3 regions of the Brevibacillus sp. 7WMA2 genome follow, and region 3 is predicted to be linked to each of the others. Evidence: riboswitches for the same ligand, from Rfam matches in the RefSeq annotation. Region 3 holds a riboswitch; each other region holds the start of a gene.
The links. A riboswitch is a leader RNA that binds a small molecule or an ion and turns the genes downstream of it on or off. The one in region 3 is predicted to bind S-adenosylmethionine.

Region 1: it holds a riboswitch for S-adenosylmethionine, as region 3 does, so the genes downstream of both, GOP56_RS09415 (ABC transporter permease) here and GOP56_RS02965 (homocysteine synthase) in region 3, are expected to answer to the same signal.
Region 2: it holds a riboswitch for S-adenosylmethionine, as region 3 does, so the genes downstream of both, GOP56_RS21405 (PLP-dependent transferase) here and GOP56_RS02965 (homocysteine synthase) in region 3, are expected to answer to the same signal.

The regions. Positions count from the first base shown of each region.
Region 1 is NZ_CP048799.1:2,377,473-2,382,794, forward strand. Features, by position in the region: gene GOP56_RS09405 (ABC transporter ATP-binding protein) at 1-589, opposite strand, end outside; gene GOP56_RS09410 (ABC transporter permease) at 605-1,558, opposite strand; gene GOP56_RS09415 (ABC transporter permease) at 1,562-2,488, opposite strand; SAM riboswitch class I at 2,672-2,773, opposite strand; gene GOP56_RS09420 (MFS transporter) at 2,940-4,430, opposite strand; gene GOP56_RS09425 (mandelate racemase/muconate lactonizing enzyme family protein) at 4,474-5,322, opposite strand, start outside.
Region 2 is NZ_CP048799.1:4,956,502-4,961,823, reverse strand. Features, by position in the region: gene GOP56_RS21410 (aminotransferase class I/II-fold pyridoxal phosphate-dependent enzyme) at 65-1,231, opposite strand; gene GOP56_RS21405 (PLP-dependent transferase) at 1,228-2,391, opposite strand; SAM riboswitch class I at 2,489-2,597, opposite strand; gene rplT (50S ribosomal protein L20) at 2,727-3,086, opposite strand; gene rpmI (50S ribosomal protein L35) at 3,188-3,385, opposite strand; gene infC (translation initiation factor IF-3) at 3,410-3,919, opposite strand; ribosomal protein L20 leader region at 4,046-4,198, opposite strand; gene thrS (threonine--tRNA ligase) at 4,265-5,322, opposite strand, start outside.
Region 3 is NZ_CP048799.1:677,485-682,806, reverse strand. Features, by position in the region: gene GOP56_RS02975 (amino acid deaminase/aldolase) at 1-102, opposite strand, end outside; gene GOP56_RS02970 (NCS2 family permease) at 212-1,501, opposite strand; SAM riboswitch class I at 1,979-2,086, shown strand; gene GOP56_RS02965 (homocysteine synthase) at 2,226-3,524, shown strand; gene GOP56_RS02960 (hypothetical protein) at 3,624-3,965, opposite strand; gene GOP56_RS02955 (VOC family protein) at 4,305-4,664, opposite strand; gene GOP56_RS02950 (ArsR/SmtB family transcription factor) at 5,289-5,322, shown strand, end outside.

The DNA.
Region 1 (5,322 bases), 1.7 Mb from region 3:
AGTCAAGAATTTGTGCTTGAATGGTCACGTCCAATGCGGTTGTTGGCTCATCAGCGATCAATAGCTGTGGATTACAGGCAATCGCAATCGCAATTACGACCCGCTGGCGCATTCCTCCCGAGAATTCATGCGGATATTGATGATAGCGCTTCTCTGCTTCTGGGATGCCTACTTGCCGCAACAGATCAATCGTTTTTTGCTGTGCCGCCTGTTGGGAGAGCCCTTGGTGTTTTCGTAAGCCCTCCGCAATTTGCTTGCCGATTTTCATCGTAGGATTTAGTGATGTCATTGGGTCTTGAAACACCATTCCTATTTTAGAACCCCTAATCTCCTGCAATTCCTTTTTAGACAAACCTGTCATTTCCTGTCCAGCAAAGCGAATAGAGCCTTCTGTCCTAACACCGCTTCCTGCCTTAACCATCCCCATGATTGCCTGCGCTGTAACTGATTTGCCACAGCCGCTCTCACCGACGATGGCTACCACCTCTCCTTTGTCCACATAAAACGAAATCCCACGAACCGCCTTAACCTCACCGCCATATGTCGTAAACCCAACTTCCAGCTCATCTATCTCTAGCAAATGTCCCATGATTATCCCTCCCTTCTACTTTTTACTTTTAGGATCAAGTGCATCCTGTAAGCCATCTCCGAAAGCATTAAAGGCAAACATCGTTAGTGAAATAGATAAGCCCGGGAAAAACAGTCTCCACCACTGGCCATTTAAAATCACGCCTATACCATCATTAGCCATCGTTCCCCAGCTAGCACTCGGTGCTTGTACCCCTAAACCAAGAAAGCTTAAAAAGGATTCAGCAAAGATCGCCTGAGGTATCGTAAAAGTCAGATTCACGATGATAATTCCTAAGGCATTTGGCAACAGATGCTTCCAAATAATTTTGGCGTGTGAGGTTCCTAGCTTTTCGGCCGCTAGTACAAACTCTTGTTGTTTTAACTGCAAGACCTGACCACGTACCAAACGAGCCATGCCAACCCAGCCTGTAACAGAAAGGGCGATAATGATAGTGGACAGTCCAGGCTCTAGCACCACCATCAATAAAATCACAACCAGTAAATAAGGAATGCCATATAAAACCTCGACAATACGCATCAGGATGCTGTCAATACGATCCCCTACCCTACCGCGTCCTGCCATATAACCCGAGACTCCACCGACAGCTACGCCAATCAATAAGTCGATGGTTGCTGCGATACAGCCGATAAAAAGAGAAATCTGTCCACCTGCCCAGGTGCGCGCCCACATATCTCGTCCTAAATCATCTGTCCCAAACCAATGAGTACCGGAAGGCTTGAGATTTCCAAGCATCAAATCTTGTTTTTCTGGACTGAAGGCTACTAGATGTGGACCGATCAGCGAAAGCATGACCACAAGGATTAATAAACTGAAACCAAGCATCGCCAGCTTGTTTTGTATGATTTTTCGTAGCATTTCTTTGCCATAGCTTAGGCTAGGACGATCTATCTGATGCTTCTCAAAAACTCGTTTATCCACAGGTCGAAAAAGATGATCTTGTTCAGAATGCAGTGAAGATTGCGCCATCTGTTAGTCCCCCTTGCTCGTTAGCTTAATTCTTGGGTCCACCAGTCGGTATGACACATCGATCAAAAACAACGACAAGATCAGGACCGTGCTATAAAAAACCGTTGTTCCCATCACAACTGGGTAATCACGATTAAAGATGCCATCTACGAAATACTTGCCAATGCCTGGAATGGCAAAGATTTTTTCAACTACAAACGTGCCCGTAATCAGCGCTGCAAACAACGGACCGATAAAGGTTAACACTGGTATCAAGGCGTTACGAATGCCATGCTTTACCACGATTGCAAACGTAGGTAAGCCTTTTGCCTCTGCCGTCTTCATGTAATTCTGACTAAAAACCTCAAGCATGCTAGCCCGAACAAAGCGGGCGATAATAGCCATAGGACCGACCGCTAATGTAACAGACGGCAGGATTGAATGTTTCCATGATCCCCAGGAGGCAGCCGGCAAAAGCTTCCACTCAACCGCAACTAATTTGATTAGCAGTGGAGCCAGGATGAAGCTTGGGACAGAAATCCCTATGATCGCAATAAACATCGAAACGTAATCCAACCATTTATGATGATAAAGGGCTGCGATAATTCCTAAGGAAATACCAAGAAATAAAGCTAAAAATAACGCTTGTAGACCTAGTGTTGCCGATACAGGAAATCCAGAAGCAATCAATGTATTTACATCACGTGATTTTGATTGTATGGAAGGTCCTAAATCCAACTGGGCCAAATCCTTTAGATATAACAAATATTGCTGTGCCATTGGTTTATCCAGATTATATTTTTCCCGCATATTTTGGACGACATCAGCCGGCAGCATTTGCGAATCAGTAGCAAATGGATCACCCGGTATAAGATGCATAATGACAAAGGTTAGTGTCACAATAATCCATAATGTTATGAGCATGGTACATATTCTTTTTAACAGATACATACGTAAGTTCCCCCACTTTTCTCTAATACCCTATTTTTATATCGGAATACTTGGTTATATGCTTGCAAGGATACATTTTTTCCTCTTTGACCGCCCTTTGTGATTCATTTGTCTGTGAAAAACCTATGCAAAAAAGCCCTTCTCTCTAAGAAGAAGGGCTTCATGTCTATGTATCTGCCATTCTCCTTATCTCTCAGAAATACTTCTGCTGGATTTAGCACCTTTTGAATGAATCAAGGTTGCCGGGTTTCATAGGGCCAGTCCCTCCACCGCTCTTGATAAGAAGTTGTTATAAAATTATCGGATTCAATTTATACATTATCATATCATCGTTACTTGAAATGTCAATAGAACCACCCTTGTTTTTACTTTTGTTTATTTTTGTTAGCAGTCATTTTTTTATAGAAATAGTAGAATACAAAAAAACCTCCAAAACCTGGAGGCTAAGCATCTATTTCGTTTTGTCTTTTTCTTTTTTGGTAAGTAGCTTTTCAAACAAATCTCCTAGGTCAAAACCCAGTTCCTTTTTCAATTGCTCCTGTTTTTGCTGATCTTTTGTTTCCTCTCGCATTTCTAATAACAAAGTCATCTCATCCAAAGCCTTCTGATCCAAAAGATTCTTTTCCTTGGCAGAGGATTCGGCTTCACTTTTAGTACCTGCTGATTTTGACGAATCCATTGAATTCCCGTCTGCTGAAGATTCCTTTTTAACAGTTCCCTCCTGCGAAGCTCCTTGAGAATTGCTGCCCTTTTGCGGCGTTATAGTAAAAAATGCAATTATAGCAAATAGTAACGTGACAGAAGCAATCGAATAAAACATAACTTTCGTCGAAAATCCCAATAACCACGTAAAAATCGGAGGCCCCAACGCTACTCCTATAAACCGGACACCATTATACAAAGACGTAATCATACCACGCTCTGTCTTTGTAACCGCTCCAATGATCATAGAATTGAGGCAGGGCAGAATCATGCCGGTTCCTACGCTACCAAATACAAGAATTCCTATTAAGAAGTACACGTTAGAAACAAAGCTTGCCCCAGCATAAGAAATGGTCAGTAAGAGCATCCCTGCAATAATAAAGTAGCGCATTACCGTTAGTCTCTTTTTAATAATAGCTCCTGTTATAAATGCCATAATGCTCAGAGCCAGCAGGGGAATAGCTAAAAAGGCACCTTTTAGAATACCATCAATCTGATAGGTCTCCTCCAATAAATCCGATAGATAAAAAAGCACACCAAATAGCGTAGACAAGCATATGCTACCAATAAAAAAGGCTGGAATGAGCCATTTTCCATTTTGTTTAAATATCTGGCCAATCGAGCCAAGGTACTCTTTAACTGATTTGGGTTGCTTGTTTTGCTTCTTTTCCTTTACCAATAGCAAAAAAATAGTTAGAACTACTGCACATATGACCGGAAAAGCTAAAAAGACTGCGTACCATGTCCATAAGGCGAATAGAGCGCCTAAAATTGGGCTTAACACTTTACCCAACCCGTTAGAGGTTTCCAATAGTCCAAGCGCTTTACTTTCGGAGGCACCATCAAATAAGTCTCCTACTAAAGCCATAGCTATGGGTGATGTTCCCGCTGCACCTATTCCCTGTAACACCCTTCCACAAATAATTAACCAGTAGGGATTGGTTAACCATAGGGACGCTAAGCCTGCAAGCAATCCGCCTGCGCCATATAACGTTAAAGCGATCGTTATGACCACTTTGCGATTAAATCGGTCAGATAGATAGCCAGCCAATGGAATAATGATTCCGGCCGCAATAGAAAAAGCAGTAATTAAAAAACTGGTTTGAAAAGAAGTTAAGTGCAATTCCGATTTCATTGTTGGCAATATGGGAATTAACATTGAATTTCCAAGTACCATAACCAATGGAACACCTGTTAATCCTATGAGGTTTTTCTTGTTATTTTGCGCTTGAGCCATCATACGTCCTCTTTTCTTAAACGATCAACGTAATCATGAAATGTACTTAGGCCTGATATATACTACCATCCCAGCTATAGTGTGCTAGGATGTCGGTATCGATCTCTATACCAAGTCCCACTCCTTTTGGCAGCGTAACCATCCCTTGGTGCGGAGAGAGAGGAATTAGTTTGGCAAAGGGATTTTCCATGATATCCCATTCAACTGGTTCGATTTCATCTCCTGTCATCTTGCTCCATGCAGGCAGACAGGCTTGGGCAAACAATGCATACAGCCTTGTTAAAGCACCATCAAATACATGTGGGGACACACGATAGCCAAAACTACGCACAGTTGATAGCGTATGTCGATACCCATCGATTCCGTCCTCATGCATCGGGTCAGGCTGGGCAATATCAATCGCTCCAAGCTGGCATAGATTGTGAAAATCCCTTACATGCAAGAGATTTTCTCCACCTGCTAATGGAATGGAAAGCTTAGATCGCAATAAAACATAATCATGCAAGCGATCCATCGGCATGGGCTCCTCTAGCCACAACAGATTCCTCCATTCTGAAAAAAGCTGCTGCCATGCTCCCACACTAGCCACATCATAGCTCTGATTTGCATCCAAGGCAAAAGACATTTGAGAGTCAAGCTTAGCCATTAAGAGCTTCACGTGAGCTTGGTCCTCTTTTATTGTTCTCCCGCCAATTTTAATTTTGGCCATTCGAAAGCCATCAAGTAAAGCCTGTTCTACTTGTTTACAAGATTGCTGCTCCCAGTAAGGTGTATCCCGATACGATTGCAATGAAGCATAGACAGGTATGGTGTCCCGCCACATTCCTCCGTATAAATCGCATATGGGGAGCCCACCACTTTTACTCAAAATTTCTATTAAGGCCATGCTAACGGC
Region 2 (5,322 bases), 1.1 Mb from region 3:
TTTTGGTAAACAGAATGGTTATTTACTCCGATAAATCCGAACTTTTTACTACGTTTACTCATTCCTACACATTCACCTGCTCCTCTATTCTCTCCCCCGCCTTCAAGCCACGCTCTAGGTCTGCCAATACGTCCGTTACATCCTCTATACCAAGCGATAGCCTTACTAATCCATCTGTAATGCCACGCTTTTCTCGCTCCGCTTTCGGCATCGCCGCATGTGACATCTGCGCTGGATAGGATAAAATACTTTCCACTCCTCCAAGGCTAACTCCTACGAGAGCATATTGCACATTTTCAAATAAAGCCTTTACCCGCGCTCGACTTCCCAGGTCAAACGAAAGCACAGCCCCGTGTCCATTTGCTTGATTCTCTTGAATTTTGTGGCCAGCATGAGTCGGCAAACCCGTATAGTAGACATTTTTGACCAAAGGATGCTCTGCTAAATGGTCTGCTACAATGGCAGCATTTCGGGTTGAAATATCCAAACGTGCCTTTAAGGTTTTTAAGCCCCGCATTACTAGCCAGCTATCCTGCACGCCAAGAATGGCGCCAAATCCATTTTGAATCGCATATAATTTTTGTCCTAGCTCCTTTGTTTTTGTCACTGCCAGACCTGCAACCACATCACTGTGACCACCGATAAACTTGGTCGCACTATGCAACACAATATCAGCTCCTAACTCCAGCGGTCGCTGGTAGTAGGGAGTCAAGAAAGTATTGTCCACGATCGTCAATAGCCCGTGTCGTTTAGCAATTGCAATCACCCCACGCAAATCAGTCACCTTTAATGTCGGATTGGAGGGTGTTTCTAAAAATATGGCCCTCGTATTTGGTTGAATCACTGCCTCCACGAAAGACAGTTGAGTTGTATCCACAAAGGTCACTTCAATTTGCATCCGTTCAAGCACGGTTGTTAAAAAGCGAAATGTTCCGCCATAGACATCCTCGGCCACTACCAAGTGATCGCCACTTGAAAATAAAAGAAATACGCTGGAAATGGCAGCCATTCCAGATGAAAAAGCAAAACCCCGTTCTCCCCCCTCTAACGCGGCAATCGTCTCTTCTAACGCCTGCCGCGTAGGGTTCCCTGATCTTGCATAATCGTAGGTACCAGGCTGATCAATATCTTGTTGATGAAAAGTAGAGGCTTGGTAGATTGGGATGCTTGAAGCTCCCGTTATACGATCCATTCCACACGCACCATGAAGGATTTTGGTTGCAAAGTTCATCGGATACACTCCTCTATTTGTAAACATTTATCCAAGGCAAAGGTTAGGTCAGCGATCAAATCTTTTGGATGTTCAACTCCTACTGATAGACGCAACAATCGGTTGCAGACTCCTACATGCTCCCGTACTTCTACTGGTATATCGGCATGTGTCTGTGTTGCAGGATAGGTGCATAAGGATTCTACACCGCCTAGGCTTTCTGCAAATGAAATCACTCGTAATTGCTCTAAAAAGATAGCGACCATTGATTGTTCCTTAATGCGAAAGGAAACCATTCCACTGTAGCCACTTGCTTGTTTCGTCTGACTATCATATCCCGGATGAGTAGGTAATCCAGGGTAAAAGACTTCTGACACCGCTGGGTGAGTTTGCAAAAATGCAGCCACAGCAAAAGCATTTGATTGATGACGCTCCATGCGTAATGCCAATGTTTTTAATCCACGTATCACCAACCAGCAATCCTGCGGGCCAAGCACTGCTCCTATAGAATTATGCAAGAAACCGATCTTTTCGGTCAGATCAGCACCCTTCGTCACGATCAAGCCAGATAGCACATCATTATGTCCAGCTAAATACTTCGTAGCACTATGAAAGACGATATCTGCTCCTAACTCCAACGGTCGCTGATAATAGGGGGTCATAAATGTATTGTCAACAATGGATAGCAATTGATAGCGTTTGGCAATATCAATCATGCATTTCAAATCTGTAATTTGCATAAGGGGATTGGTAGGGGTTTCGATGAACAAAGCGCGTGTTTGACTAGTAATAGCAGCCTCCACTAGCTCTGGCTGACACATATCAACATACGTGCAGGTTATACCGTATCGTTTCATGATTTGCTCGAATAATCGATATGTCCCGCCATATAGATCAAGCGAAACAACCAAATGGTCGCCGTAGGAGAATAAGCCTACTATTGTTTGTATCGCTGCCATTCCGGAAGAGCAGGCAAAGCCACCGTCTCCTCCCTCTAGATTAGCGATTGCTTCCTCAAGTACCGCTCGCGTCGGATTAGCCGTCCGCGTATAATCAAAACCTGTGCTTTCCCCCAATGCTGGATGTCGGTAAGCTGTTGCATGATAGATCGGAAAGCTGAGCGATCCTGTTGTTTTGTCTTTCCCTACCCCGATTTGTGCCAAACGTGTGTCAATATGCATCCTGTTCCACTCCTCTATCTCGCCTTATTTCCAAACAAAAAAGCCCTCTTTCGATGAAAGAAGGCTTTGGCTACGCAAAGAAATCCGTAAGCAAACCTTCTCATCTTTCAGAACAAAATTGTCCTGCAGGAATTAGCACCATCTTGCAATAAACAAGTGGTTGCCGGGCATCAACGGGCCAGTCCCTCCGCCTCTCTGGATAAGAAGTCATGCTATTCAATTTGTGTTGATTCTAAAATTATCAGACACTTTAAACGATGTCAAGTGGTTTTCTTTCGCATCAATCAAAAAAGGCTGCCGAATAAATTCGACAGCCTTTTTCTAAAAGAACGGTATTACGCGTTCAATTTGCTTTTAGCAACTGCTGCAATGTCGTTGAAAGCTGCTTTATCGTTAACAGCTAGATCAGCCAACATTTTGCGGTTTACTTCAACACCAGCTAGTTTCAAACCGTGCATTAAACGGCTGTAAGAAAGACCATTCATGCGAGCTTGTGCATTGATACGAGTGATCCACAATTTGCGGAAGTCACGTTTTTTCTGACGACGGTCACGATAAGCATACATCAGGGACTTCATTACTTGTGCATTAGCGGATTTAAACAGACGGTGTTTAGAACCAAAGTAACCTTTGGCTAATTTCAAGATTTTCTTATGACGACGACGTGTCACAATGCCACCTTTTACTCTTGGCATAATCAATTCCTCCTGATCTGTAGCATGGCGGTCTCTCTATAGACGCTTATGGGGCTCATGCTAGAAAATTTTTCGTTGCGGAAAATGAGCAGAAATGAATCTTACAAGTAAGTGATCATTTGCTCAATGCGTTTTTGGTCTCCTTTAGAAACCATTCCACCTTTGCGAAGATGACGCTTCGCTTTAGTGCTCTTGTTAGCAAACAAATGGCTCGTGTAAGCAGAATCACGTTTCAAACGACCGCTACCAGTCTTTTTGAAGCGTTTTGCTGCTCCACTGTGAGTTTTCATTTTAGGCATTGGGAAATCCTCCTGTCTCGTATCCTATTTTTCCGATTTCGGAGTTGGAGCTAAGATCATAATCATGCTACGACCTTCAATTTTTGGTTTGCGTTCAACCGTTGCTACTTGTTCACAAGCGGCTGCTACACGTTCCAGCACCTGTTGTCCGATTTCAGAGTGGGTAATTTCACGACCGCGGAAACGAATCGTACATTTCACTTTGTGTTCTTCACCCAGAAACTTTAGCACATTGCGAAGTTTCGTTTGGAAATCGTGCTCCTCAATGTTAGAGGAAAAACGAACTTCCTTCAGCTCAACAATTTTTTGATTCTTGCGAGCTTCTTTCTCCTTTTTCGATTGCTCATACTTGAACTTACCAAAGTCCATGATACGGCAAACGGGAGGTTTTGCTGTAGGAGCTACGTTTACAAGATCTAAATCAGATTCTTGTGCAATACGTAATGCTTCTCTTAGTGGTACTACACCTAGTTGGTCACCGTTAGCACCAATTAAGCGTACTTCTCGAGCACGAATCGCCTCATTTACCAACATTTGATCCTTGCTAATGATTTGCCACCTCCATAGTCTTTCGAGAGCAAAAACGGATAATAGAAAAGCTGTTCTTGCATAGTTGAAAGCTTTTCATAAGCATGTGGCGATCAATCATCATCAACCGCCACATACATAAAAATGCGGACGCTATAGCGCCCGCATTTAATCTCACCTTTAGCAAAACAACGAATCAATCGGAGGCTTTGCATACGTTAGACCCGTCAACTGTCCAGCTAGACGTCGATTCAGGTGAGAAGCTGGGCGCTTCTGCTTCAATCTCGAAATGTGAAGTTATCACACCCAGTAATTTTACATAACAATTAGGTGTTTGTCAAGCTTTGCAGCTTATTTTCTCTCTAAAATCTCGTTTTGAAGATGAGCCAACACCTCAGCAACTGGCTTGCTGCCTAGATCGCCTTCTCCACGTTTGCGTACGGATAAAGCTCCCTCTTCCATCTCTTTTTCCCCGATAACCAGCATGTACGGGATTTTTTGCATTTGAGCTTCGCGGATTTTGTAACCAATTTTTTCATTGCGAGAATCCAGTTCAACACGAATACCTGCTTGTAGCAATTGCTTGCGCACTTCCTCTGCATAAGGAACATGCACTTCGTTAATTGTCATCAAACGCGCTTGGATTGGTGCAAGCCAAGTTGGGAACGCTCCGCCATAGTGCTCCACTAGAATACCGATAAAGCGGTCTAGTGAACCATACATAGCACGGTGCAGGACAACTGGACGATGCTTTTCGTTATCTTGACCAATGTAGCTTAGGTCAAATTTCTCAGGTAATTGGAAGTCTAGCTGAATTGTTCCGCATTGGTGACTGCGTTTCAGAGCATCTGTAATTTGGAAGTCAATTTTAGGACCATAGAATGCTCCATCGCCTTCATTGATTTCGTATTCCATTCCTAGCTCATCCAATACGTTTTTCAGAGAGTTCTCTGCAATTTCCCATAGCTCATCAGAACCCATGGAATCCTCTGGACGAGTAGATAGCTCTACACTGTATTTAAAGCCAAATACGCTGTAGATTCTATCAATAAGTTGGATCATGCCTTTGATTTCTGCTTCGATTTGATCAGGACGCACGAATACGTGTGCATCATCCTGACAGAACGTACGAACACGCAGCATACCATTTAGTGCCCCAGAGAACTCATGACGATGTACCTGCCCAAATTCGGAATAACGAATCGGTAGATCGCGATAAGAATGCATCTCGTTTTTATAAATCAGCATGTGCCCTGGACAGTTCATCGGTTTAAGGGCAAACGTTGTATTGTCTACTTCAGAGAAATACATATTCTCATGGTAGTGATCCCAGTGACCAGATTGCTCCCATAAGCGTTGGTTCATCATGAATGGTGTACGAACTTCCTCGTATAAAGCTAGGTCCTGCA
Region 3 (5,322 bases):
CTTTACTGTTTCATAGATTGGAATGTATTTCTCTTCAGTATATTCAGTCACGCAAGCGTCTAAAACTAGTAAAAAAAGAAAAATGCTTGCTCCATCTAGCAACAGTGACTAGCCGTTCCATATCCATTCTGCATTCCTTCATTCATACTTTTCATGCCCGTATGCAAAAAAGCAGCCATCCTCTCAAAAGAGAAAATGGCTGCCTTTTACCTTAATGAAGCTGCAATGCTAGCAACACAAAATATAGGAAAAACATAAACGAAATGATTAAAAGCGGCAAGGGAATTTCTTTTCGTCTGCCCATCGCCAGTTTAACAATTGGATACGCCATAAATCCGAAAGCAATTCCATCTGCAATACTCGCTGTAAAGGGAATCAGCACAATGATCAAGAACGCTGGCAAGCCTTCTGACATGTCGGAGAACTTAATCTGATTGACACTTTGCATCATTAGGCTACCAACTAGAATTAAGATAGGAGCAATCGCTGTATCCGGCACGTAACGAATGACAGGAATGCAAAAGATTGAGATCAAGAACAGAATTCCTACCGTAATTGCTGTAATCCCTGTTTTCCCGCCAGCGGCAATTCCTGCAGAACTTTCCGCTGAAGACACAGTTGGACTCGTACCAAACAATCCAGAAAGCATAGCTGAAATGGAGTTTGCTTGAAAAGTACGAGCAAATTTACTTTCTGGAACCATGCTGTGCAAAAGCCCCATATTTTCAAAAACAATCACCATGGTTAGCGGAAACACAGCCAGCCAAAATCCAGTAGTAACTATGCCGTCAAACGAAAATGCTCCAAAGACAGTGAGGTATGTCGAGAACGAGAAATCACTTGCCTGACTTGTACCACCTACCGTACCAAGGGCAATAGCAATCAGCGTATTTACAATAATACTGATTAAAAAGCTACCTTTTACATTGCGTAAAAATAGCACAACGGCAATTACCAAGCTGACCAATCCCAATACTACCTTCGTATCGCCCAGATCGCCTAAAGCAATAAATGTAGATGGATTAGGTACGATTAAGCCGCCTTTTTGCAAACCAATAAAGGTAAGAAACAACCCAATTCCAACCGTCATTCCTTCTTTTAGAGACAGTGGAATGCTTTTCGCTAAGATTTTGGCAACCGGTGTAAAAGCAATCACGATAAATAAAACACCTGACATGAATACAACTGCCAAAGCGCTCTCCCATGATAATCCCATAGATTTAACAATCGTATAGGAGAAAAACGCATTAATGCCCATACCAGGAACAAGTGCTACAGGAGCATTCGCCCAAAAACCCATGATCAAGCATCCTATGAAGGAGATAACGATCGTGGCAACAATACCTGCTTCCAATGGTATACCTGCATCCGATAAGATCATTGAATTCACGGCAATGATGTAGACAGCGGTGAAAAACGTGGTTAAACCAGCCAAAATTTCGTTGCGAACCGTTGTTTGATGACCTTTTACATCAAATCTTTTACGAAAAAATGAGTACAATATCGGTTCCCTTCTTTAAGCAAAACAACCCCTCGGCCCACCCGTGCCAATTCACCCCAAAAATTGGGGCAAGACACCTTTCCCTATAGTAGCAAAAAGAACGAAAAAGAGTAAATAGGAAAATGTAAAAATGTGCACATAAAAAAGGCAGTTATGCTTGTATGTAGGTTTTCATGTTTCCAGCTACTTCTATTTTACCCTCCAAAAAGCAAGCTGCTATACAAGTTATGCATCTTATTATGTATAATTATACTTATTTGTATTTTTATTCATGATTATTCACTTCATGTATCCTGTAAATAAATCTGTTTTGCTGTCGATATGTAGCTAAATTTTTAGAAGTTTAATCAAGTTAAAACAAGATGATTTCAATAGTTATCATAAACGGAAACTGAATTTGATTCCGCTATTTTTTCAGAATGCACAAAATATTATTGACTTATCATTCCAAGCTCCTTACAATAAAACAAACTTTTATTTTCATCAAGAGTGGTGGAGGGACTGGCCCGACGAAGCCCGGCAACCGGAACATAGTGTTCATGGTGCTAAATCCTGCAGAATCTGCAAGGTTCTGAGAGATGAATGTATGCGAAATTAGTAACGCAGCCTTCCTCTACTCAGAGGAGGGCTTTTTGCTATGAGAAGCCTGTCTTCCCTCTCTACTGCGCCACCATTGAAACCAAGAGAATCACCTTACTTTACATGGAAAAGGAGTGGTTTTTTTATGTCAAACCTCAATTGGAAAAGAGAAACACTAGCTCTTCACGGAGGTCAGGAGGCAGACCCAACTACCGGCGCTCTTGCCGTCCCCATCTATCAAACATCCTCCTATGAGTTTCGTGACACCAGCCATGCAGCCAATCTATTCGCGTTACAGGAGCCTGGGAACATTTATACCCGCATCATGAATCCAACCCAGGATGTATTTGAGAAACGTGTCGCCCTATTAGAAGGCGGTATTGGGGCACTTGCAACTGCATCTGGTCAAGCCGCCATTACATTTGCCTTATTAAATATTGCACAAGCCGGTGATGAAATCATCTCCTCTAGCAGTTTATATGGGGGAACCTACAATTTATTTGCCCATACCTTTGCAAAGCTTGGAATTACCGTTCATTTTGTTGACCAATCCAACCCAGACAATTTCCGTTCAAAGATTACGGACAAAACCAAGGCGATTTTCTGCGAAACGATCGGAAATCCTCAAATGCAGGTTGCCGATCTAAACGCTATTGCTACCATAGCTCATGAATATGGATTACCGCTCCTTGTGGATAATACCTTTGCCTCCCCTATTTTGTGCCGACCGATTGAACATGGGGCAGATATCGTTATCCATTCTGCTACTAAATTTATTGGCGGTCACGGCACATCTATCGGGGGAATTATCGTAGACTCCGGTCATTTCGATTGGAGTAACGGCAAGTTCCCTGGGCTCTCCACTCCAGACCCTACCTACAATGGAATTGTATATACAGAGGCGGTTGGCGATGCTGCTTATATCGTAAAAGCTCGTGTGCAGCTACAGCGAGATGTAGGAGCTACCTTATCTCCTTTTAACTCCTTTTTATTCTTACAAGGTCTAGAGACTCTCCACCTGCGGATGGAACGGCATAGTCAAAATGCACTTGCTGTTGCTCAATATTTAGAACAACACAACGATGTAGAGTGGGTGAGCTACCCAGGGCTTGCTAGCTCACCTACCTACGAACTTAGTCAACGCTATTTACCAGATGGTCAGGGGGCTTTGTTGACTTTTGGAATCAAAGGTGGAGTAGAAGCTGGCAAAAAAGTAATTGAATCTGTTCAATTGTTCTCGCATTTGGCTAATGTAGGAGACTCCAAATCATTGATCATTCATCCAGCTAGTACTACTCATCTCCAACTTACCCCAGGAGAACAAGCTAAGGCCGGGGTGACCCCTGGGATGATTCGTCTTTCCGTAGGTACAGAGGCAATTGAAGATATTTTGCAGGATGTAGAGCAGGCTATTCAAAAAGCTGTGGAAGCTGTACAAGTGTAAGCTGAGAATCGTGTAGGATGTAAAAAGGCGTGCTTCACTGTTGCCAGTCGCACGCCTTTTTCTATATGTAAGATGTAAATTTGGCTTTTGGCTCATCGCTTACTTTTTCGATACCTGAACATATGCGGTCTGCTTCACCGTGTACGTATCTGCGAGTGTTTCTTCTTTTATGACACCTAGCTTAAGTAGGCTGTTTATTTTTGCCACATCCACCTTGGACATCAGCCTCCATATTTGTGGATCTTCTACGGCTTTAAGCAGGTGTTCCTCATTAAACTCTTTCTTCTCTTGTTGACTAATTTTCAGACGGTAGTCTCCTATCTCAATCTCACACGGTTTTGGATAAACAGCCAACAGAATTCGTCGTAGCTCTGCCAGCTCCTCTTCTAACTCTTTTTGCTGTTGTTTGATCGCAAAATACCGAGCAATTGTAGCTTCCATGTGCCCCTCTCCTTTCGTTCTGACAACAATGTATGTAGAAAGGTCACACATAAGAACCGAGAAAGAAGGGGTTTATCACATCTTTTCCGTTATTCTGAATTCTTCTTTTGATATCTTCTTCCACAAATAACGACAAGCAACACTAGTAGGAAACTAACGACACTAATGATATTTTTTGCAGTGCCTTCCTTAATAAATAGATTCAGGAAAAATGTAGGCCCGACAATCAGCAGCAATAGATTTAGCGAGTGTTTTCCAATAAAGTTCAATCACTCTCTCCCCCCATGTTTTTATGATCAATAAAAGTTACATTCCTCCCATTGTATCATATTTATCAGCCTACTTCCCGATTAATACAAATACATTGCCATCCGGCGCCTCCATAATAGCTACATGACCACCTAATGAATTGGAAAATGGCGGACGAATCCACTGAATGGAAGGATCGTCTTTCCACTCTTCATAGAATGCAGTGACATCTTCTACAAAAATCTCTGGCTCTATGAAATGTAATTCAGGGTTATTTTTCAAAACTAACTCTGCATGGCCTTCTCCAAACCCCATACCTACTAGTTTCCATGGTTTACCCGGAATTTGTTCAGCCTCCCACTTTTTTACTAACCCCATTTTCTCATAGAAAAGAATAGCTGATTCCAAGTCTTTCGTATAAATGGCAAGGCAATGTAATTGCTTAAACATAATTCTCCCCCTTTTCTCCCTCCATTCTAGCCTCTAATAGTGACATTTCCTGACACTGTTTAAAAAACAATTGAGTTGATAACAGAGCCACTACCAAAATAGTTTACTAGTTCAAAAATGCCAAAAGGCCAGCTCATAGGAAGCTGGCCTTTTGGCAATAATGTTAAAAATAAGGACATTAAAACAATTTGAAAATGATTAGCCCTAAGCGATCGCCTTTAGAAGATCAATTACTAAAGGGATTACTGCGCCAAGGAATTGTAATACAGCGATTGCGATGCTCATAATATCTCCCCCTTGGGTAAAAATAGAAAGTCACTTTCTATTAAGATCATAACCCATATTTTGAAAAAAATCTAGCAAAATTTGCCTATATGGAAAAAATGTGTACACAAATTGAACAGTTTGCAAAATTTTATATATATGATCATAATATGAATAAAATAAAATGGTAAGAAAATCACCCTCCTGTTACTATTAAAATCGGGATCTACAGCATAGATGATTAGAATGAATCAAAAAATATTACTAGTAGCAATGTACTCTTTTACAACTTCCTGACTATCTGTGTTATCTTATTCTTATATTCCTATCATTAAAATTGTTTGTAAGGAGTTTAGATATATGAACCGAGAAATTCAACAATTTAAAGCAGAAT